3 regions of the Frigoribacterium sp. 9N genome follow, and region 2 is predicted to be linked to each of the others. Evidence: predicted binding sites of a transcription regulator. Region 2 holds the regulator's gene; each other region holds the start of a gene.
What was found. Region 2 encodes HrcA, which represses chaperone genes, less so after heat shock. Its sites were predicted from a motif close to TTNGCACTCGNNNNNNNCGAGTGCNAA; they were not measured.
Positions count from the first base shown of each region.

Region 1: the regulator HrcA is predicted to act here: its motif matches at 6,142-6,168, upstream of groES (co-chaperone GroES).
Region 3: the regulator HrcA is predicted to act here: its motif matches at 3,651-3,677, upstream of groL (chaperonin GroEL).

Region 1 covers NZ_LR733391.1:116,613-124,129, forward strand. The annotation lists gene ARTHRO9V_RS01010 (nitrous oxide reductase family maturation protein NosD) at 1-549, shown strand, start outside; gene tsaB (tRNA (adenosine(37)-N6)-threonylcarbamoyltransferase complex dimerization subunit type 1 TsaB) at 670-1,344, shown strand; gene rimI (ribosomal protein S18-alanine N-acetyltransferase) at 1,347-1,880, shown strand; gene tsaD (tRNA (adenosine(37)-N6)-threonylcarbamoyltransferase complex transferase subunit TsaD) at 1,949-2,986, shown strand; gene ARTHRO9V_RS01030 (DUF4190 domain-containing protein) at 3,105-3,509, shown strand; gene ARTHRO9V_RS15700 (DUF4190 domain-containing protein) at 3,689-4,765, shown strand; gene ARTHRO9V_RS01040 (class I SAM-dependent methyltransferase) at 4,916-6,109, opposite strand; gene groES (co-chaperone GroES) at 6,254-6,550, shown strand; gene rarD (EamA family transporter RarD) at 6,747-7,517, shown strand, end outside.
Region 2 covers NZ_LR733390.1:97,841-105,357, forward strand. The annotation lists gene lepA (translation elongation factor 4) at 277-2,127, shown strand; gene ARTHRO9V_RS00440 (DUF1990 family protein) at 2,133-2,906, shown strand; gene hemW (radical SAM family heme chaperone HemW) at 2,909-4,135, shown strand; gene ARTHRO9V_RS15680 (DUF4870 domain-containing protein) at 4,274-4,777, opposite strand; gene hrcA (heat-inducible transcriptional repressor HrcA) at 4,958-5,980, shown strand; gene dnaJ (molecular chaperone DnaJ) at 6,091-7,206, shown strand; gene ARTHRO9V_RS00465 (16S rRNA (uracil(1498)-N(3))-methyltransferase) at 7,209-7,517, shown strand, end outside.
Region 3 covers NZ_LR733392.1:1,984,466-1,991,982, forward strand. The annotation lists gene ARTHRO9V_RS12315 (cell wall metabolism sensor histidine kinase WalK) at 1-1,711, shown strand, start outside; gene groL (chaperonin GroEL) at 1,990-3,609, opposite strand; gene ARTHRO9V_RS12325 (cold-shock protein) at 3,809-4,012, opposite strand; gene ARTHRO9V_RS12330 (LytR C-terminal domain-containing protein) at 4,321-4,893, opposite strand; gene ARTHRO9V_RS12335 (DUF3263 domain-containing protein) at 4,911-5,198, opposite strand; gene ARTHRO9V_RS12340 (DUF2332 domain-containing protein) at 5,334-6,308, opposite strand; gene msrB (peptide-methionine (R)-S-oxide reductase MsrB) at 6,400-6,801, shown strand; gene ARTHRO9V_RS12350 (nitroreductase family protein) at 6,801-7,346, shown strand; gene ARTHRO9V_RS12355 (hypothetical protein) at 7,393-7,517, opposite strand, start outside.

The sequences.
Region 1 (7,517 bases), on a different contig from region 2:
CTGCAGATCTTCAACACCGACGACGTCCGCGTCTACAACAACTCGATCGGCGGCTTCAGCCAGTTCGGCATCAAGGTCACGCAGGACGAACGTCGGCAGGCCACGGCCTCCACCGGCCAGGACCGTCGCCGTCCGTTGCCCGACCCGACGGTGACCTGGGTGACGGGCAAGATCACCATCGCCAACAACGCCTTCGGCAGTGGTGGTTCGTACCAGATCTTCGTCCTCGACGGCAAGACGAACCGGTCGGCCGACTCCATGGGCATCACGGTGACGGGCAACGCCTTCAACCAGCGACGAACCACGGCGCAGGCGACGCTCGTCGGCTGGGGAGCCGGGGACAACAAGACCGTGACCCGTCTCGACTCGGTCGCCGCCCTGTCGGCAAAGAACGGATCGTGGCGCAACGTCGAGACGTCCGGGGTGCTCGACCTCGGCGGCATGGGCAGCCTGCTCGCCTCGTCGCTCGGCATCGTGTCCACCCTGCCGGCGGACGTCGCGGCGCTCCTCGGGCAACCCGGGACCGCCCGCCGCATCGGCGCCTTCTGATCGACCGACGACGCCCGGCACCTCGTGGTGCCGGGCGTCGTCGCGTCCGGTCCTGGGTCGATCGGGCGACCGGTCGAGGAGGCGCGGGTCGCCTCGTCGACACCGCCTACGATTGACCCCGTGATCCTGGCCATCGACACCTCCGCCGGCTCGTCCGTCGCCGTCGTCGACCGCGACGGCGGCGTCCTCGCCGAGCACACGGTCGCCGACACCCGGCGACACGCCGAGGTGATCGGCCGTCTGATCGACGACGCCCTGCGCGAGGCCGGCGTGACCCCGTCCGAGCTCTCGGCCGTGGTGGCCGGTCGGGGCCCGGGCCCCTTCACCGGCCTGCGCGTCGGCATCGCCGCCGCCCGGGCCTTCGCCTTCGGTGCCGGGGTGCCGTGCCTCTCCGTCGGCAGCCACGACGCCGTCGCGTTCGAACGGCTCTCGGCGGCGGCGGGCCGTTCCGTCGGCACCGCCGGCGGGTCCGTCGACTCGCCGCTCGTCGTCGTCACGGACGCCCGTCGCCGCGAGGTGGCACACAGCTCGTGGTCGGGGCTCGACGACGACGGCCTGCCCGTGCTGGTGGCCCGCCCCGCCCTCGTGAGGCCGGCCGACCTCGACGAGGCGACCGGCGCCTCCTCGTCCTGGCCGCGCACCGACCCCGACGCGACGACGGTCTCGGCGGCCGCGCTGGGAATGCTCGCCGAGCGGCTCTTCGAGCACGGCCGCGCCTTCGCCGCCGCCGAGCCGCTGTACCTGCGCGAACCCGACGTCACCCCGTCGGCCGGCCCGAAGCCGGTCACGCAGTGAGCGTGCTGCTGCGCACGGCCACCCTCGACGACCTCGACGGCATCATGGCCATCGAGACGTCGACCTTCCTCACCGACGCCTGGTCGCGGGCGAGCATGACGCACGAGCTCACCGCCCCCGGCGGTCGCTACCTGGTCGCCACGGCCGAGGGCGACGACACCACCGTCATCGGTTACGCGGGCATGCTGGCGCTGAAGGGGGCTCCTGAGGCCGACATCCAGACCATCGCCGTCCTCGCCGAGCACCAGGGGCGCGGGCTCGGACGGGCGATGCTGACCCAGCTGCTCACCGAGGCCCGTCACGGCGGGGTGCGCGAGGTGTTCCTCGAGGTGCGGGCCGACAACCCCGGGGCGCAGCACCTCTACGAGACGCTCGGCTTCGAGCGGATCGCCGTCCGTGCCCGGTACTACATGCCCGACGGGGTCGACGCGGTCGTCATGCGACTGCGCGTCCCGCCGGCCGTCACCGAGACCACCGCGGGCCCCGTCGAGCCGATCGACGACGTGCCCCTCGACGAACAGGACGTCCGCCCGTGACCGCCACCCGCGCCTCCTCGTCCGCCGCCGAGCAGGCGGCCGCCGAGCCCGCCGTCCGCGAGCCCCTCGTGCTCGGCATCGAGACCAGCTGCGACGAGACCGGCATCGGCATCGTCCGCGGACGCACCCTCCTCGCCAACGTCATCTCGTCGTCGATGGACGAGCACGCCCGCTACGGCGGCGTCGTGCCCGAGGTCGCCGCGCGCGCGCACCTCGAGGCACTCGAGCCCGCCCTCGCCGCGGCGCTCGCCGAGGCCGGCGTGACGACGGCCGAGCTCGACGCGATCGCCGTGACGAGCGGACCCGGGCTCGCCGGGGCGCTCATGGTCGGCGTCGGTGCCGCCAAGGCCCTCGCCCTGGCGACGGGCAAACCCCTCTACGCCGTGAACCACCTCGTCGGCCACGTCGGGGCGGACGTGCTCCGCGCCGACGGCAGCGAACTCGAGTTGCCGACCATCGCGCTGCTCGTCTCGGGCGGTCACACCTCGTTGTTGCACGTGCGCGACCTCGTCGACGACGTCGAACTGCTCGGCGAGACGATCGACGACGCCGCGGGTGAAGCGTTCGACAAGGTGGCCCGCCTGCTCGGCCTGCCCTACCCCGGCGGGCCGCAGATCGACCGCGTCGCCGAAGGCGGCGACCCGAGGGCCGTCCGCTTCCCGCGCGGGTTGACCCTCCCGAAGGACCTCGCGAAGCACCGGTACGACTTCTCGTTCTCGGGGCTGAAGACGGCCGTCGCCCGGTGGGTCGAACAGCGTCGCAGCGAAGGAGGCGCGGTGCCCGTCGCCGACGTCGCCGCCAGCTTCCGCGAGGCCGTCGCCGACGTCCTGCTCACCAAGGCCCTCGCGGCCTGCGCCGACCGGGGCGTCCCCCGCCTGCTGCTCGGCGGGGGAGTCGTCGCCAACGCCCGCGTGCGCGAGCTCGCGGCCGAACGCTGTGCGGCGGCCGGGGTCGAGCTGCGCGTGCCGCCCCTCTCGCTCTGCACCGACAACGGCGCCATGATCGCGGCACTCGGTGCCGAGCTCGTGTCGCGGGGTCGGGCGCCCTCGCCTCTCGACTTCGGGGCCGACTCGACGCTGCCCGTGACGACGGTCCAGGCCGTCTGAACCCCGCTGCGGGGCCCGGGCGACCGGCCCCCGGTCGCCGGTCATGGGTCGCCGATAGCATGGGCGCTCGACCGACCGCGGCCGTCACCGGCCGACCCTCAGCAGAAGGACGTCTCCGATGACCGACCAGAACCCCACGCCCCACGGCCAGCCCTCGCCGCAGAACCCCTACCAGGGCCAGCAGCCGGCCTACCCGGGGCAGCCCTCCGGTGGTCAGCCCTCGTACCAGGGGCAGAACGGCGCTCGTCCCGGTCAGCGCAACACCCTCGCCCTCGTGTCGATGATCCTCGGCATCGCGGGCTTCGTGACCTCGATCACGGCCATCGGTGCCATCGTCACCGGCCACATGGCGTTGAGCCAGATCAAGAAGCGGGGCGAAGAGGGCCGGGGGATGGCCCTGACGGGGCTCATCCTCGCCTACGTCGTCGTGGCGCTGACGATCCTGACGATCATCCTGCTCTTCGTCGTCTTCGGTGCGATCGCCAGCAACCCCGACCTCTACGACGGCAGCTACAACTCCTGAGGCCGCGGGCGCGCCCCCGTGGGCGACGCCTCCCAGGGGCCGCTCATCGGCGGCCTCGCTAGCATGACGGGGTCCGCACCGGACGGTGCGGACCCTTTCGTGTCCCGGGACGCGACCGTCACGGGTGTGACCGGCCGCTCCGATGGCACGACCGACGCACCGCTCGCGAAAGGCAGCTGATGGCCACCGACGACACCACCCCCGAGAAGCCGTCCTCGGCGCCGACCGCGCCCTCGGCTCCGACGCCGCCCGCGGCGCCCACCGCGCCCCCGACGCGCCCGACCGTGGGTGGCGACGCGGCCACCGCCTCACCGCCGCTGCCTCCCACCGCCTTCCCGGGAGCCGCGTCCCAGCAGCCGTCGTCCCAGCCGCCCGCGTCGTCGCCCTACGCCGGGGCCGGCGTGCCGCCGACGGGGTCGGCGCCGTACGGGGCACCCCAGGGCGCCCCGGCGCCGCAGTCCCGTCCGGGGCAGGTCCCGCCGGGTGCTCCTCAGCCGCCCCGGCCGCCCTACGGCCAGCCGGGTGCACAGCCGCCGGCGGGGTACGGGCAGCAGGGCTACGGGCAGCAGGCGCAGAACCGGCCGCAGGGCTACGGGCAGCAGCCGGGGTACGGCCAGCAGCCGGGGTACGGCCAGCAGCCTCAGGGTCAGCGACCTGGCTACGGGCAGCCACAGGGGCAGCCCTCGGGCCAAGGCCAGCCTCAGGGCCAGCAGCCGGGGTACGGCCAGCCCCAGGGCTACGGCCAACAGCCCCAGGGGCAGCAGCCCTCCGGGCAGTCCGGTGCGCCGTACGGTCAGCAGTCGTTCGGTCAGCAGTCTTTCGGCCAGCAGGGTCAGCCCGTCGGACAGTACGGTCAGCAGCCCTACGGCCAGCAGCCCTACGGCCAGCAGCCGTACGGCCAGCAGGGCCAGCCCGGCGGAGCGTACGGCCAGCAGGCCTACGGCTCGCCCTACCCGCCGTACGCCTCGGCCGGCGCCGCACAGCCCCCGCGCCTCCTCAGCCTCCTGGCGATGATCGGCTCCATCGCCGGTCTCGTGCTCGCGCCCTTCACCTTCGGGCTCTCGATCGTGGCGTCCATCGCGGGCATCGTGCTCGGGCACCTGGGCATGTCGCGTGAGCGTCACGCGAGGGGGTTCTGGCTCACCGGGCTCATCGTCGGCTACGCCGGCGTCGTGCTCATCGTGATCGGCTGGATCGCCTTCGGCCTCTTCATCGCCGGCTTCTCGTCGGGTTCCGACTACTACGGCGGGTACTGAGCCCGGCCCCACCCCGGTGGGGCACGAGTGGGCAGGAGGCGTCGCCGCAGGGGCGAGAAGCGTCTTCTGCCCACTCGTGCGTCACCACGAAGGCGCGACGGCGGGGGTCGGGCAGCAGCGAGACCCGCCGCTCTCGCGTCCCGCCCGGCGTCAGACCAGGCGCTCGCAGAGCAGGGCGGTGTGCCGCCCCGCGACCCGGGTGAGGACGAGGGTCGCCGACCCGGTCCCCTGCAACGAGAGTCGCTTGCGGAACGTCGCGGGGTCGACGTCGACTCCGCGCTTCTTGATCTCGAGTCGCCCGATGCCCCGGGCCCGCAGCTCGCGCTTCAGCGTCCGCTCGTCGAGCGGGAACGTCTCGAGCACGCGGAATCCCTGTGCGAAGGGGGTCTCGACCCGCGCCTCCGTCGTCAACCAGGCGATGTCGCGACTGATCATCCGGGCGTCGATCGAGCGGGCCAGGTCGCCGATGAGGCGTGCCCGGATCACGGCGCCGTCGGGTTCGTAGAGGTACTCGCCGAGGTCGCCCGGGTCGACGTCGTCCGAGTCGGCGGCGGCCGTCAACTCCGACGCCCCGGAGGTGCCGATCACCAGGGCGGACCGACCCACTCCCGGCCGCGCGAGCGGCCCGAACCACACGCCCACCTCGACCACGTCGCGGTCGACCGAGATCCACTGGCACTCGGCGTCCGTCGGCAGGAGCTCGCGGTCGACGCCCGGACCGAGCTTGATCCCGGTGGGCAGGCGGTCGGCGAAGCCGAAGGCGACGTCGAGGCCGGGGGACCAGTCGGCCGGATCGGCGAGGCGCTTGGTGGCGGTGTGGCCGGACGTCCGTCGCGCCGGGTCGAGGAAGACCCCCTCGACGCCTGCGAGGTCGGTCGTGGCGGCGTCCCCCTGCTCGACCCGTGACGACGGCCACGGCGCGAGGTTGTACGAGGCGACGGCCGCGGTCACCTCGTCGCGGTCGACGGCGAGCACGTCGAGGTCGAGTGCGGCGAAGGCCAGGGCGTCGCCCCCGATGCCGCAGCCCAGGTCGGCGACGCTGCCGATCCCCGCCGCGGCGTAGCGTCCGGCGTGGCGGGCGGCGACCGGGAGGCGCGTGGCCTGTTCGAGGCCCGCCTCGGTGAACAGCATGCGGCTCGCGAACTCGCCGAACTTGGCCACGGCCCGGCCGCGAAGCCGGGCCTGTGTGAGCACCGCCGACACGAGGGCGGGGGAATGGCCCTGCTTGCGCAACGCGGCCACCGTGCCGACGACGTCGTCACCGGAGGCGCCGCCCGCCGGCAGCGAGTCGAGCAGCCGCAGCCCCTCGGGCGAGAGGACTTCGAGCAGCTCGGAGGAATCCATGTCGTCCAGTGTGACGCACGCGGGCAGACGCGTTGGCACTCGGATTGACCGAGTGCCAGTCTCGTCCTACAGTTGTTCTGGCACTCGCCCCCGGCAAGTGCCAGCCCCCATGTTTTCGTAGCACCGAGAAAGAAGAGGTCACCCGTGTCGGTCAGCATCAAGCCGCTCGAAGATCGCATCGTCATTCGTCAGGTCGAAGCCGAGCAGACCACTGCTTCGGGTCTCGTGATCCCCGACACCGCCAAGGAGAAGCCCCAAGAGGGTGAAGTGGTGGCGGTCGGCCCGGGCCGCATCGACGACAACGGCAACCGCGTGCCGCTCGACGTCGCCACCGGCGACAAGGTCATCTACAGCAAGTACGGCGGAACCGAGGTGAAGTACGGCGGAGAAGACCTCCTCGTGCTCTCGGCTCGCGACGTCCTGGCGGTCATCGTCCGCTAGCACCCCGGCACGGCTCCGGCCGTGCTCCGCGACCCCGGTCGCCGTCCCGAAGGCCCCTGCTCCGGCAGGGGCCTTCGCCGTGTCGGCACCGTGCCGGCCGACGAGGGCCCGTCCCCAGGCGTCGTCGTCCGTCGATCGATCCACGGTGGCAGGAGTGGCCGTTCCGGCGGCGGGCGCAGCCACCTAGAGTCGCCTGGTGACCTCGACCCGCGCCTCCTCGTCCCCCTCCGCCCCGACCTCGGGGCTCGGCGTCGACGGGGCCGGCGGGGCGGGCCTCGCCTACGCCCTGGGGGCCTACGGGCTCTGGGGCGTCCTGCCGGTGTACTTCCTGCTGCTGGCCCCGGCCGGCCCGTTCGAGATCGTCGCCTGGCGGGTGCTCTTCTCGCTCGTCTTCTGCGCGGTGCTGCTCGTCGTGACGGGGGCGCTGCGCTCGATCCTGGCCCTGCTGCGACAGCCGCGCCTGGTGGCCACCATGGGGGTGGCCGGCGCGTTCATCGTCGTCAACTGGACGGTCTTCATCTCGGCGACGCTCAGCGGGCACGTGGTCGAGGCGGCGCTCGGGTACTTCATCAACCCGATCGTCACCGTCGTGCTCGGCGTGGTCGTGCTGCGCGAGCGTCTCCGCACGACCCAGTGGGTGGCCGTCGGGCTGAGCGCCGTCGCCGTCCTCGTGATCGCCGTCGGGGCTGGCCGGCCGCCGTTCATCTCGCTCGTTCTCGCGTTCTCGTTCGGGCTCTACGGCCTGGTCAAGAAGCAGGTCGGCGGTCGGGTCGACGCGGTCGGCGGGCTCACGCTCGAGACGCTCTGGATCGCCCCCTTCGCGGCCGTCACCCTGATCGTGCTGCACGTGACGGGCCTCGGCGGCGGCGTCGTGCTCGGCACCGTGAGCGTCGGGCACACCCTCGCCACGATCGGCACGGGCGTGATCACGGCCGTGCCCCTGTTGCTCTTCGCCTCGGCGACGCGT
Region 2 (7,517 bases):
CCCGCTGGCTCGCGCCCCCCTCTGGCCCACCCGCCGACCGGCCCACCCGCTCGCCCGCACCGCGGCGTCCCGCGCGCACGGCATCCGGTGCGGCCACGGTATGGGCAAGTCCTGCCCGCCGTCACGGCACGAGCCGTCGACCGGGGAGGCGCGGTGCCGGTCGCGACACCGGGCAGGAGTTGCCGACGGGCGGCCCTGCGCGGGCCGACGCCCGATCCGTCGCCCCGGCGTGGGAGAATCGTGCGGTACCCCCGCCCACCACCCCCAGAGGATCGTGTGAGTCCCCAAGCAACCCGCGCACTCGAGCCGGCGTCGACCGAGCCCGAGTCCCTCCGCAACTTCTGCATCATCGCGCACATCGACCACGGCAAGTCGACCCTCGCCGACCGCATGCTCGGCATCACCGGCGTGGTCGAGTCGCGTGCGATGCGTGCCCAGTACCTCGACCGCATGGACATCGAGCGCGAGCGCGGCATCACGATCAAGAGCCAGGCGGTGCGCATGCCGTGGGAGCGCAACGGCGAGACCTTCGCGCTCAACATGATCGACACCCCCGGCCACGTGGACTTCAGCTACGAGGTCTCCCGCTCGCTGGCCGCGTGCGAGGGGGCGATCCTGCTGGTCGACGCGGCCCAGGGCATCGAGGCGCAGACCCTGGCGAACCTCTACCTGGCGCTCGAGAACGACCTCGAGATCATCCCGGTGCTCAACAAGATCGACCTCCCGGCGGCCGACCCCGACAAGTACGCCGCCGAGCTGGCGGGCCTGATCGGCGGCGACCCCGCCGACGTGCTGCGGGTCAGCGGCAAGACCGGAATGGGCGTCGAAGAGCTCCTCGACCGTGTCGTCGACCGCATTCCCTCTCCCGTCGGCGTCAAGGACGCACCGCCCCGCGCGATGATCTTCGACTCGGTCTACGACAGCTACCGCGGCGTGGTGACGTACATCCGCATGATCGACGGCACCCTGCACCCTCGCGAGAAGGTGCAGATGATGTCGACGAAGTCGACCCACGACATCCTCGAGATCGGCGTGTCGTCACCCGAGCCCGTCCCGAGCCAGGGGCTGTCGGTCGGCGAGGTCGGCTACCTCATCACCGGCGTGAAGGACGTCCGCCTGTCGAAGGTGGGCGACACCGTCACGACGTCGGCCAAGCCCGCGACCGAGGCCCTCAGCGGGTACACCGAACCGCTGCCGATGGTGTTCTCGGGGCTCTACCCGATCGACGGCAGCGACTACCCCCTCCTCCGCGAGGCCCTCGACAAGCTCAAGCTGTCCGACGCCGCGCTGGTCTACGAGCCCGAGACCTCGGTGGCCCTCGGCTTCGGCTTCCGCTGTGGGTTCCTCGGCCTGCTCCACCTCGAGATCGTCACCGAACGACTCGACCGCGAGTTCGGCCTCGACCTCATCACGACGGCCCCGAGCGTCATCTACGAGGTCACCACCGAAGACAAGAAGACCGTCACGGTCACCAACCCGAGCGAGTTCCCGGGCGGCAAGATCGCGAGCGTCAGCGAGCCCATGGTCAAGGCGGGCATCCTCGCGCCCAAGGACTACGTCGGCGTGATCATGGAGCTCTGCCAGCAGCGCCGCGGCACCCTGCTGGGCATGGAGTACCTCGGCGAGGACCGGGTCGAGATCCGTTACGCGATGCCCCTCGGCGAGATCGTGTTCGACTTCTTCGACAGCCTCAAGTCGAAGACGGCGGGCTACGCCAGCCTCGACTACGAGCCCATCGGCGATCAAGAGGCCGACCTGGTCAAGGTCGACATCCTGTTGCAGGGTGAGCAGGTCGACGCCTTCAGCGCGATCGTGCACCGCGACAAGGCCTACGCCTACGGGGTGCTCATGACGGGCCGGCTGCGCGAACTCATCCCGAGGCAGCAGTTCGAGGTGCCCATCCAGGCCGCCATCGGTGCCCGGATCATCGCCCGCGAGAGCATCCGGGCCATGCGCAAGGACGTCCTGGCCAAGTGCTACGGCGGCGACATCTCGCGCAAGCGCAAACTCCTCGAGAAGCAGAAGGAGGGCAAGAAGCGCATGAAGACCATCGGTCGGGTCGACGTGCCCCAAGAGGCCTTCATCGCCGCCCTCAGCGGCGACGTCGAGAAGAAAGACAAGAAGTAGGGTCCATGCGTCGAGCCACCCACACCGAGACCCGCACGACCTACGGCGAGGTCGGGGCGACGCAGGCCCCCGACCTCATGCAGTACCCGCCGAAGGGGTTCAAGCCGGCCGAGTACCGGGCCCGCGTCGGCCACGGCGACGCCCGCTTCGCCGCGGCCTGGATCGCCACCATGACCTGGCAGATCCAGGAGCGCAGCGGCATCCGCGTCCGGGTCGACACCGTGCCGCCGGCCGACGAGAGCGAGTACACGCCCGTCCAGTTCGACGAGCACGGGCAACCGGTCGACGCCGCCGAATGGGCGACCGCGCGTGACGAGTCGCGCTACTCGCCCGACGGCACGCCCTTCCTCACGGCGGGCACGACGGCCACGCTGAGCATCGAGGCCTACGGGCGCACGGTCGAGGCCCCGGTGCGCGTCGTCTACGTGATCGACGAACCGAAGCGCAAGGGTTTCGCGTATGGAACCCTCGACGGCCACCCCGAGAGCGGCGAGGAGTCCTGGATCGTCGACCAGACCGACGACGGTTCGGTGTGGCTCTCCATCCGGTCGTTCTCGAAGCCGTCGAGCGCGAAGTGGCGCCTCGTGGCACCGTTCCTGCGACGCACGCAGGCGCAGTACACGAAGCGGTACCTGAGGGCACTGAGCCTCAACGAGAAGGGCGAGCAGACCGACGAGGTCGTCGTCGTCGAAGACACCGAGGCCGGCGTCGGCGACCCCCGCGGTGACGAGCGCCCCCCGACCGGCCTGCGCGGCGACGCCGCGGGAACCGGCGCCTGACGGTGCCCGGAGCCCTTCCCCTCGGCGATCCTGCCCCCGTCGACGGACGCCTGCCCGAGACCGTCGCCGTCGGCGCGGACGACCGCAACTTCGGGGTCTACCTGCACGTCCCGTTCTGCCGCGTGCGCTGCGGGTACTGCGACTTCAACACCTACACGGGCGACGAGCTGCGAGGCGCTCGTCGCGACGACTACGCCGGGCAGGCCGTCACCGAGATCGAGCTCGGGGGCCGGGTGCTGCGCGAGGCGGGGCTCCCGCCGCGCCGCGCCTCCTCGGTGTTCTTCGGCGGGGGCACCCCGACGATGCTGCCGTCGAGCGACCTCACGTCGATGCTCCACGCGATGGTCGACACCTGGGGTCTCGAGCCCGGCGCCGAGGTGACGACCGAGGCGAACCCCGACTCGGTCGACGCCGCGTACCTGCAGCAGCTCGCCGACGCCGGCTTCACGCGCGTCAGCTTCGGCATGCAGTCGGCCGTCCCGAGCGTTCTCGCCACCCTGGAGCGCACGCACGACCCCGAGCGCATCCCGTTCGTGGTGCGCTGGGCCCGTGACGCGGGGCTCGACGTCAGCCTCGACCTCATCTACGGCACACCCGGCGAGACCCTCGACGACTGGAGGCGTTCGCTCGACGTCGCCCTCGAGCAGGAGCCCGACCACCTCTCCGCGTACTCGCTGATCGTCGAGGACGGCACGAAGCTCGCCCGCCAGATCAAGCGGGGCGAGGTCCCGATGCCCGACGACGACACCGCGGCCGACATGTACGAGATCGCGGACGACCGGCTCGCCGGCGCGGGCTACGACTGGTACGAGGTCAGCAACTGGTCGCGTGGCGTCGAGCACCGTTCCCGCCACAACCTGGCGTACTGGCAGGGCCACGACTGGTGGGGCGTCGGCCCGGGCGCGCACAGTCACGTCGGTGGCGTCCGCTGGTGGAACGTCAAGCACCCGGCCGCCTACCAGCAGCGCATGGCCGCGGGCGAGTCGCCGGCCGCCGGGCGCGAGACCCTCGACGACGAGACCCGTCGGGTCGAGCGCGTCCTGCTCGGGGTGCGCATCCGCGAGGGGCTGCCCACCTCCGAGCTCGACGACGACGGACGCCGGGCCGTCGGTGGCCTCATCGCCGACGGCTGGGTCGAGGGGCGTCCGGCCCTGCAGGGTCGCGTCGTGCTCACGCGCGAGGGGCGGCTCATGGCCGACGCCGTCGTGCGGCGTCTGCTGCCCGACTGAGCGTCCCGATCGTCCCGATCGTCCTGATCGCCGCCGCGCCCCGCGGTGGCGACCAGGAGGCGCGGGCCCGGAACGCAGGAGGCGCGGCTCCCGGGGGAGTCGCGCCTCGCGTGGTGCCCGTCCGGGCCGGTCGACCGTCTACTTGACGAACTCGATGGTCAGCGGGTACTTATACCACTCGCCCTTGTTGGCCGCGACGGCGGCGATGATCGAGAAGATGATCACGAGGATGCCGGCGACGAGGGCGAGCACCCCTCCGATGACGATGATCGACAGGATCGCCGAGATCACGTAGACGATGGCCACCGTGATCTGGAAGTTCAGCGCGGTCCTGGTGTGCTCCCGGATGAACGGGCCGCGGTCCTTCAACACGAGGTAACCGACGAGGGCGGGGACGAACGCGAAGAGGATCCCGCCGAGGTGGATGAGCGTCGACCAGAGCTTCTCGTCCTCGGGGCGCATCGGCTGGACGGGCTGCGGCTGGTAGCCGGGCTGCTGGCCGAAGCCGGGGCCGGACTGCTGGCCCTGGCCGGGCTGACCCTGGCCGGGCAGACCCTGCCCGTACGGCTGGCCGGGCTGACCGTTCTGGCCGGGCTGGCCGTTCTGCGGGCCGTTCGGCTGGGCGGGAGGGTTCTCGGTCATGGCTGCACCTGTTCGTGAGTGTCCTGCGGATGTCCCCGCCACCCTAGGGCAGCCGGGTGCGGCCCGAGTAGGCCTCGCGACGGAGGTGTCGTACGATTGGCAGTCCGGCACGTCGAGTGCCAGGCCCGGTCGCCCGGCGTGCGGACGACCCGGGGGACGTCGAGCGAAGAGAGGTGCGTCATGGTCTCCGAACGCGGTCTCGAAGTGCTTCGCGTCATCGTGCACGACTACGTCGCGTCCCGTGAGCCGGTCGGGTCGAAGTCCATCGTCGAGCGACACCAGTTCGGCGTCTCGGCGGCGACCATCCGCAACGACATGGCGCTGCTCGAAGAAGAAGAGCTCATCGCGGCACCGCACACCTCGTCGGGACGCGTGCCGACCGACAAGGGCTACCGGCTCTTCGTCAACCAGCTCGCCGACCTGCGCCCGCTCAGCGCGGCCCAGCGTCAGGCCATCGAGACGTTCCTGGGCGACTCCACCGACCTCGACGAGGTGCTCGGTCGGACGGTCCGGCTCCTGTCGCAACTCACCAACCAGGTGGCCCTGGTGCAGTACCCCACCTTCTCCCGGGCCCGCGTGCGTCACGTCGAGCTGGTCAGCCTGGGCGACGGTCGCGTCATGACGGTGCTGATCACCGACAGCGGCCAGGTCGAGCAGCGGGTCGTCGACATCCGCACCGCCGTCGACGAGTCCTTCCTGTCCGAGTTGCGGGCCGCCATCAACGCCGCGGTCGGCGGTCGACCCCTGGGTGAGGCCTCCACCGCCCTCACCGACCTGCCGGCGCGGTTCCGTCCCGACCTCGCGGCGGTCGTCGGCGTGGTCGTCGCGAGTCTCACCGAGCAGATCGCCGCCGGACGTCAGGACCGCCTCGTCATGGCCGGTGCGGCGAACCTGGTGCGCACGGGCGACGACTTCAGCGGCGACCTCTTCCCCGTGCTCGAGGCGATCGAAGAGCAGGTGGCCCTCTTGCGGCTCTTCGGCGAGATGCAACTCGACGCCGTCGACGTGGCCGCGAGCATCGGCCGCGAGAACGCGTCGTTCGGGTTGTCCCAGGCGTCCGTGCTGGCCAGCGGGTACTCGACGCAGGGCAGCGAGATCGCGAGGCTCGGCGTGCTCGGGCCCATGCGCATGGACTACTCGACCAACATGGCGGCGGTCCGTGCCGTCGCGCGGTACCTGTCGTCGCTGCTCACCGAGCGGTAGCCGACCACCACGGCCCCGGCCGTCCCACGACCCCCAATCCCCGTCCCGGTCCGCCGGGCCCGGCCCCGCCGGGAAGACCACCACACCACACCAGAGGCAGACGAGAACCAGTGGCAGATCATTACGACGTCCTCGGAGTCGACCGTCAGGCGACCCCGGAAGAGATCAAGAAGGCGTACCGCAAGCTCGCCCGCGAGCTTCACCCCGACGTCAATCCCAGCCCCGACGCGTCCGAACGGTTCAAGGACGTCACGCACGCCTACGACGTGCTCAGCGACCCGCAGCAGCGCGAACGCTACGACCTCGGCCCCCAGCCCGGCTTCGGTGGCGGCGGCGGAGGCGGGGCCGCCGGCTTCGGCGACATCTTCGACGCGTTCTTCGGCGGCGGTGGCCAGGGCCAGCGTCAGGGTCCGCGGTCCCGGCGGGAACGCGGGCAGGACGCGCTCCTGCGCCTCGAGGTCGACCTCGAGGACATCGTCTTCGGCACGCAGCGCGACATCGAGGTCGACACGGCCGTCCTCTGCGACACGTGCAGCGGCTCGTGCTGCGCACCCGGCACCTCGCCCCAGACCTGCGACATCTGCGGTGGCTCCGGCCAGATCCAGCGCACCGTGCGCTCGCTGCTCGGCAACGTCATGACGTCGAGCCCGTGCGGGACCTGCCGTGGCTACGGCACCGTCATCCCCAACCCCTGCCCGACGTGCCAGGGCCAGGGGCGCGTCCGGGCGCGACGTTCGATCCCCATCGACATCCCCGCGGGCGTCGACACCGGGCTCCGGCTCCAGCTGCCCGGTCAGGGCGAGGTCGGCCAGGCCGGTGGCCCGAACGGCGACCTGTACCTCGAGGTCAAGGTGCGTCACCACGACACCTACAGCCGCAACGGCGACGACCTGCTGGCCACGCTCGAGGTGCAGATGGCCGACGCCATCCTCGGCACGTCGACGACGCTCACCGGGCTCGACGGCGAGATCGAGGTCGAGATCAAGCCCGGCACCCAGAGTGCCGACATCCTCACCGTGAAGGACCGCGGCATCACCAGGCTGCGCGGGACGGGTCGCGGCGACCTCAAGATCGGCGTCCAGGTGGTCACCCCGACCAAGCTCAGCCACAAGGAGCGCGAGCTGATCGAGAAGTTCGCCTCGGGTCGCCGCTCCCCGGCGCCCGAGCTGTCGCACTTCCAGCAGGGTCTCTTCGGCAAGTTGCGCGACCGCTTCCTGAACTTCTGATCGTGGCGCACTTCTACCTGGTCGACGACCTGGCCGCCGCCGAGGTCGGCTCGAGCGTCGAGCTGACCGGTTCCGAGGCCCGACACGCGGTCACGGTCAGCCGGGTGCGGGTGGGCGAGCCGCTGACCCTCGGCAACGGACGGGGGCTGGTGGTCCAGGGCGAGGTGTCCGAGGCGGCCCCCGAGCGGCTGGTGCTGCTCGCGACCCGGGTCGTCCGGCACGAACCGCCGACGACGCGGCTGGTCCTCGCCCAGGCGCTGGCCAAGGGCGACCGCGACGAACTCGCCGTGCAGGCCGCGACCGAGCTCGGC
Region 3 (7,517 bases), on a different contig from region 2:
GATCACCGGCATCACGGTGACCCTGGTCACCCTCGGCCTCGTCGTCGCCGGCCTGGGCACGATGACCGTCCTGAGCACCTACCTCATGGGTCAGGTCGACACGTCCCTGCGGAACTCGGCGACCAACTTCACCAGCGCCTCGTTCGACCAGGCGGACTCCCGCTCGTGCACCGTGAACTTCGCGGGCCTGACCAGCAGCTACGTCGCGATCCTCGACGACGAGGGCGATCTCATCTGCGACACCCGATCGCAGCTGTCGAGTGCCACCGACGCCCCCGACCTCACCGGCGTCGGCGTCGCCGGCGCTCCCCTCGACGAGGCCTTCAACCGGTACAACTCGAGCCGCGACAACGAGTGGCGCCTCTTCGCCCACGCGGCCGCCCTGCGCTCGACCGACGCCCAGGGCAGCGTGACGACCGTGCCCGCCGTCATCGTGGCCGGAACGAACCTGGCGGGCACCGATGCGACGATCGGGCGCTTCGGCGGCATCTTCCTGGGGTTCGGCCTCTCGGTCGTCGTGCTCGGCGCCGCCCTCACCCGCCTGCTCGTCACGTCGACCTTCGCGCCGCTGCGTGACGTCGAGGCCACGGCGGCCCGCTTCGCCGACGGCGACTTCACCCAGCGGCTCGACTCGACGACGCCGAACACCGAGGTCGGGCGCCTGAACCGATCCCTCAACACGATGCTGAACCGGATCGACAGCGCCTTCGACGACCGGGCCAAGACCATCGACCAGATGCGCCGCTTCGTCGGCGACGCCAGTCACGAGCTCCGGACGCCGCTCGTCTCCCTCCGCGGCTACGCCGAGCTGTACCGCATGGGTGCCCTGACGAAACCCGAGGACGTGGCCCAGGCCATGGACAGGATCGAGAAGGAGGCCATCCGCATGGGCGTCCTGGTGCAGGACCTGCTCGCCCTCGCCCGTCTCGACGAGTCCAAGCCGCTCGAGCTCGGCCCCGTCGACCTCGTCCAGCTCGCCCGCGACTCGGCCCTCGACACCATGGCGTCGAACCCCGATCGCGACATCGACGTGATCGTGCTCGAGCCCGTCCCCGCGCCGTCGCCCACCCCGGCCGACGGCGACGAGGCCCCGACCGACGGACGTTCCGCCGAGACGGCCTCGCCCGCCGCGAACACCCCCGCGACGGGCACGGCGCTCGCGGGCGCAGCCGTCGGCGCGACGAGCCCGATCTCGTTCGCGGGCGCGACCCTCGCGCGCCTCCGCAGCCTGAGGGCTCGGGCCGTCCGCAACGGCGACACGGCGACGGCTGCCCAGCTGCAGGACGAGGTGCAGAGGTTCGAGGCCCCGGCCATCGTGCACGGCGAAGAGAACAAGATCCGTCAGGTGATCACCAACCTGATGGGCAACGCCATGCGGTTCACCGAGCCGGACAGCCCGATCGAACTCGTGGTGCAGTCCGACCCCGGACGCGGTGTGGCCACCGTCGCCATCGTCGACCACGGCGAGGGCATCCCGCCGCAGATCCGCGAGAAGATCTTCCAGCGGTTCTGGCGTGCCGACTCGTCGCGCACGCGCGACACCGGTGGCAGCGGCCTCGGCCTGGCCATCGTCTCGGGCATCGTCGCGGCCCACGGCGGCTCGGTGGACGTCGACGACACCCCCGGCGGTGGAGCCACCTTCCGTGTGGCCCTGCCGCTGATGCCCGCCGACGCCGTCACCGCGGCCGAGCCCGCCGGCGTGACCGCCTAGCCCGACCGGCACGGCCCGCCCGGCCCCCGGGCCCCGAGCCGTGCGCCCTGCGCCCTGCGCCCTGCGCCCTGCGCGACCGTGCCACGACGCCACGAAGTGGGCACTGCACCACGTTTTCTCGTGGCGTCGTGACCACGTCCTGGCGGGTTCCACGGACGCGGAAGCGGCCGAACCACCGAGCACGAGGCGCGCCTCTCCCCCGGCGACGCCGAAGGGCGGCTCCCCCGGAGGGGAACCGCCCTTGAGCGTGTGCGCGGCGTGAGCCGCGCGGCTGCGGACTAGAAGTCCATGCCGCCCGAGGGGTCGCCGGCCGGGGCCGGGTTCTTCTCGGGCTTGTCGGCGACGACGGCCTCGGTCGTGAGGAACAGACCGGCGATCGACGCGGCGTTCTGCAGAGCCGAGCGCGTGACCTTGGCGGGGTCGATGATGCCGGCGGCCAGCATGTCGACGTACTCGCCGGTCGCGGCGTTGAGGCCCCAACCGATGTCGAGCCCGCGGACCTTGTCGGCCACGACGCCGGGCTCCATGCCGGCGTTGAAGGCGATCTGCTTCAGGGGAGCGTCGATCGCGACGCGGACGATGTTCGCACCCGTCGCCTCGTCGCCCTCGAGCTGCAGGTTGGCCAGAGCGGTCTTGCCGGCCTGGATGAGGGCGACGCCACCACCGGCGACGATGCCCTCTTCGACGGCGGCCTTCGCGTTGCGCACGGCGTCCTCGATGCGGTGCTTGCGCTCTTTCAGCTCGACCTCGGTCGCGGCACCCGCCTTGATGACGGCGACGCCACCGGCGAGCTTCGCGAGGCGCTCCTGGAGCTTCTCACGGTCGTAGTCGCTGTCGGTCGCCTCGATCTCGCTGCGGATCTGACGGACGCGGCCGGCGATCTGCTCGTCGTCGCCGGCACCTTCGACGATGGTCGTCTCGTCCTTGGTGATGATGACCTTGCGGGCACGGCCGAGCAGGTCGAGCGTCGCGTTCTCGAGCTTGAGACCGACCTCTTCGGCGATGACCTGACCACCGGTGAGGATGGCGATGTCCTGGAGCTGAGCCTTGCGACGGTCACCGAAGCCGGGGGCCTTGACGGCGACCGACTTGAAGATGCCGCGGATCTTGTTCACGACGAGCGTGGCCAGGGCCTCACCGTCGACGTCCTCGGCGATGATCAGCAGCTGCTTGCCCGACTGGATCACCTTGTCGACGATCGGCAGCAGGTCCTTGATGTTCGAGATCTTCGAGTTGACGATGAGCACGTAGGCGTCTTCGAAGACGGCCTCCTGACGCTCGGGGTCGGTGACGAAGTACTGCGACAGGTAGCCCTTGTCGAAGCGCATGCCCTCGGTGAGCTCGAGCTCGGTGCCGAAGGTGTTGCTCTCCTCGACGGTGACGACGCCCTCTTTGCCGACCTTGTCGATCGCCTCGGCGATGAGCGCACCGATGGTGGGGTCGGCGGCCGAGATCGAGGCCGTGGCAGCGATCTGCTCTTTGGTCTCGATGTCCTTCGCGTCGGCGAGCAGCTGGTCGGAGACGGCCTGGGCGGCCTTCTCGATGCCGCGCTTCAGCGAGATGGGGTCGGCACCGGCCGCGACGTTGCGCAGACCTTCGCGGACGAGGGCCTGGGCCAGCACCGTCGCGGTGGTCGTGCCGTCACCGGCGACGTCGTCGGTCTTCTTCGCGACCTCTTTGACGAGCTCGGCACCGATCTTCTCGAAGGGGTCGTCGAGCTCGATCTCCTTGGCGATGGAGACGCCGTCGTTCGTGATGGTGGGGGCGCCCCACTTCTTCTCGAGCACGACGTTGCGACCACGCGGGCCGAGCGTGACCTTCACCGCGTCGGCCAGGATGTTCAGGCCACGCTCGAGGCCACGACGGGCCTCTTCGTCAAAAGCAATGATCTTAGCCATGTGTGTTTTTCGTCCCTCCCGGACGTCATGAAGCAGAAGCATTGGCACTCACGTGTCGCGAGTGCCAGCAACGATTCTGGCACTCGCCCGATGAGAGTGCAAGTGACGTGACGGGGCCCGGACGCACGAGCACGCCGCCACGGTGGACCGTGACGGCGTGCGGCGTGGGAGTGGGCGCGGCGAGGCGCTCCGACGGGCCTCAGGCGAGCCGGACGGACTCCGCCTGCGGCCCCTTGTCGCCCGTGCCGACCTCGAACACGACGGCCTGGCCCTCTTCGAGCACCTTGTAGCCGCTCATGTCGATGGCCGAGTAGTGCACGAAGACGTCCTGGCCGTCACCCTCGACGGTGATGAAGCCGTAGCCCTTCTCCGCGTTGAACCATTTCACGGTCCCGTTTGCCATGGTGTCGCTCCCCTTTTGCTGTGGTGGTACGGCGCGTGCGGTGCTGCAGGGCCGGGTCGTCGACGCAGCGACCTGCGAACCCGGACGGGACAGCGTCACTCGTGCAGAACACCAGGTCGGCGAGCCGTGAGGGGCGACCAATTCCAGATGGTAACCACGGGAAAAGCGGAAAAGCGCGCCCCGACCGAGAAACACCCGCAGAAAACGAGGATTTCACCGGTTATTAAACGTGGGCGTAACACGGGAGGTGCGGTGAGGGCCCGACGGGACGCGCGCCTCCTCGGATCGATGCCGCGGGAGCGGCGTCTTCAGGCGCTGTAGTCGGCCCCGAGGACGACGGTGACCGCTGCCCCGGGGAACGCCTCGGTGAGCTCGACGTCCGAGATGCCGAGCTGTTGGGCGAGCCCGAGCGCCACGGCCTCGTCGACGGCCGCCGAGTAGTAGACGGTGGACGTCGCGACGCGCTCGCTGGCGTTGCCCTGGGTGCCGACGACCCAACCGGCGGTCTCGAGCCGCTCGGAGGCCGAACCCGCGAGCCCGGCCGTGGCGGTGCCGTTCAGGACGGTGATGGTCGTCACCGAGGGGTCGACCTGTGAGGGGTCGGTGAGGGGGGTGACCGACGGCGTGGCCGTCGGGGTCGGCGTGTCGCTCTCGGGAGCCCCGGCCTCGGCGGTGCTCGACGACGAGGGGTTGACGAACTGGAAGCTGTTGTTCGCGAGGCCGAGGTAGACCACGCCGACACCGACCAGGACGCCGACGGCCAGCGCGGCCCAGGCGAAGGCGATCCAGCCGCTGCCGGGGCGCTTCTCGGCCCGGTGGGCTCCGACCCGGTCGAGGTCGGCGGGGACGTCGTCGAACCGGTCTCGGTCGAATTTCGGCATGCGTGGTCTCTCGTGGGTCAGCGGGTCGGACCGAACGAACGGGTCGATCGGGCGTCGCGGCGGGCGACTCGCAGGCGCTGCAGGCGGCCGACGAGCATGGGTGCGTAGGCCAGTGCAGCGGGTCGGTCTATGAGCGAGTTGAGCAGTTGCTGGTAGCGGACGATCCCGAGGCCGAACTCGCGACGGACGGCGGCCTCCCGGGCACCGGCGGCGGCCGGGGCGTGCTGCTCGAAGTCCAGGACGGCACGGTCGAGCTCGGACAACGCGCTCGAGCGCACGTCGTCACCTGTCGCCTTCTCGTCCATCGTCGAGGCCCTCCCCTGGGTTCCGGGTCATCCTATGGGCGGCGCCCCGACCGATCGCGGAGGCCGGGGGCGTGGTCCGACAACCCGTCCACCCGCTCGGGGAGCCGCCGGGTGTCGCGAGCTCCCGACCCGCGGTCAGGCCGTGAGGTGCAGCCGCGTGCCGTGGGCGTCCCCCATGCCCAGCACCCGGCCGTCGAGGGCGAGGGCCGCGAACGCGTCGTCGGGAGACACCCTCGGCGGCACCTCTGCGACCACGTCGGTCAGCAGGTCGCGCCGTTCGTACGAGATCCACCGCGCGCCCAGCCGGCCGACCTCGTCGACGAAGGCCTGACGCCGGCGACCCGGCAGGTAGACGAGTGTGCCCGTCGAGACGACGACGAGCGTGACGCCCGTCGGGGCCTCGGCCGCGAGCGGGGCGAGACCGTCGACGGCGTCCCCCGCCACGAGACGAGGAGGCGCGGTGCGGGCGAGCGCGACGGCCCGCCCCAGCAGGTCCCGCCGATCGGCGCGCTCGGGGGGCAGCAGCGTCGCGAGCCAGGCGACCTGGTCGGGGTCGCGGACGTCGACCGGGTCGAGGTCGATCCCCGCCCGCCAGACGATCTCGGGAAGCGGGGCCGTCGGCAGCTCCGCCTCGGACCGGGCCGCGCCCTCGACGACGACGTCGATCCTGAGCTGCACCGTGCTCGACGGATCGCCCCAGCTCCGGTCACCCGAGCGGTAGCCGTAGCGGTCGACACCGAGGCATAGCCCGGCCGAGGTGCCGACCTCGATCAGGGCGATCGGGCCCGGCACGCGGGCCAGCGCGATCGACAGCGGCGCGCAGCGGCGCACGTCGTTGGTCTGGGTGAGCCGTCGGCCGAGTTCGGCCACGAGGTCGTCGGAGCGGGCGAGCAGCCAGGGCCGCAGCACCGACCAGGGGCCGTGCGGCGCACCCAGCCACCGGCAGACCGCGAGGACGAGGACGGGCTGGCGCCGCGCCTCCTCGGCTCGATCGACGACGGCGAGCGCCGCCGGATCACCCGCGACGCCCCGCGCGAGTTCTGCCTGCGACGGCGACCCCTCGCGGTCGAAGGCGAGGGCCGCGGCCAGGAAGCGGTCGGAGGTGCTCACGAGCAGGAGTCTGACAGCCCGGTGGGGGCCGGGGAATCGTGCACCGGCCGACCGTGTTGAATGAGGAGTCCCGACAAGCAAGGAGATCATCGTGGCGTACAAGATCGAGAAGACCGACGAGCAGTGGCGCGAAGAGCTCGACGCCGAGCAGTATTCCGTCCTGCGGGAGGCCGCCACCGAGCGCCCGTGGACGGGTGAACTGCTCGACGAGAGCCGTGCCGGCGTCTACGCCTGTGCGGCGTGCAGCGCCGAACTGTTCAAGAGCGGCACCAAGTTCGACAGCGGCTGCGGCTGGCCCAGCTTCTACGAGTCGGTGAACCCGGACGCGGTCCAGCTGATCGAGGACAACTCGCTCGGCATGACCCGCACCGAGGTCCGGTGCGCGAACTGCGGTTCGCACCTCGGCCACGTGTTCCCCGACGGTTTCGGCACGCCGACCGGCGACCGTTACTGCATGAACAGCATCTCGCTCGACTTCAAGGCCGCCGAGTAGTGAGCGCCGTCGCCGACGCCGCCCGACGTCGTCGGTCGCGGTCGAAGGTCACCGACGTCGCGCCGACGCACGAGCAGTTGCTCGACGCGGTGCGGTCGGCGGCGACGGTGGCGGACCACTCCGAGCTGAGGCCCTGGCGCCTGATCGAGTTCCGCGGAGACGACCGGCTCGTCGTGGGCCGGTCGCTGGCCGACGCGGGTGGGGCCGAGGGCCACGCCCGCGACAAGCTCACGCAGAAGGCGCTGCGGGCGCCGCTGATCGTCGCCGTGGTCGTCTCGCCCCGCGACAGCCGCAAGGTGCCCTACTGGGAACAGGAGTCCGTCGCCTCGGGCGTCGCGCACCTGCTGTCGCTCGTTCTCGACGACGAGGGCTGGGGCGTGTTCTGGCGCACGGGCGTCCTGACCCGGGCTCCCGAGGTGGCGGCCGCGCACGGCCTGCGCGAGGGCGAGCAGTTGCTGGGCTGGCTGTACGTGGGCGGACGCGACGGCGACGACGCCAAGCCTCGCAAGCTGCTCGACCCCGAGCAGTTCGTCAGCACGCCGTAGCGGGTCGACCGCCCTCGGCGGCACCCGGTCGCGGGTGCCGCGCCGGTCACCAGGTCTTGTGGCTGTTGCCGATCACCGTGATGGGCAGCCAGAACGACCCGGTCATCAGGACGATGCCCCCGAAGAAGACGAAGGCGTTGGGCTCGCCCGAGCCGAACGAGTAGGCGAACA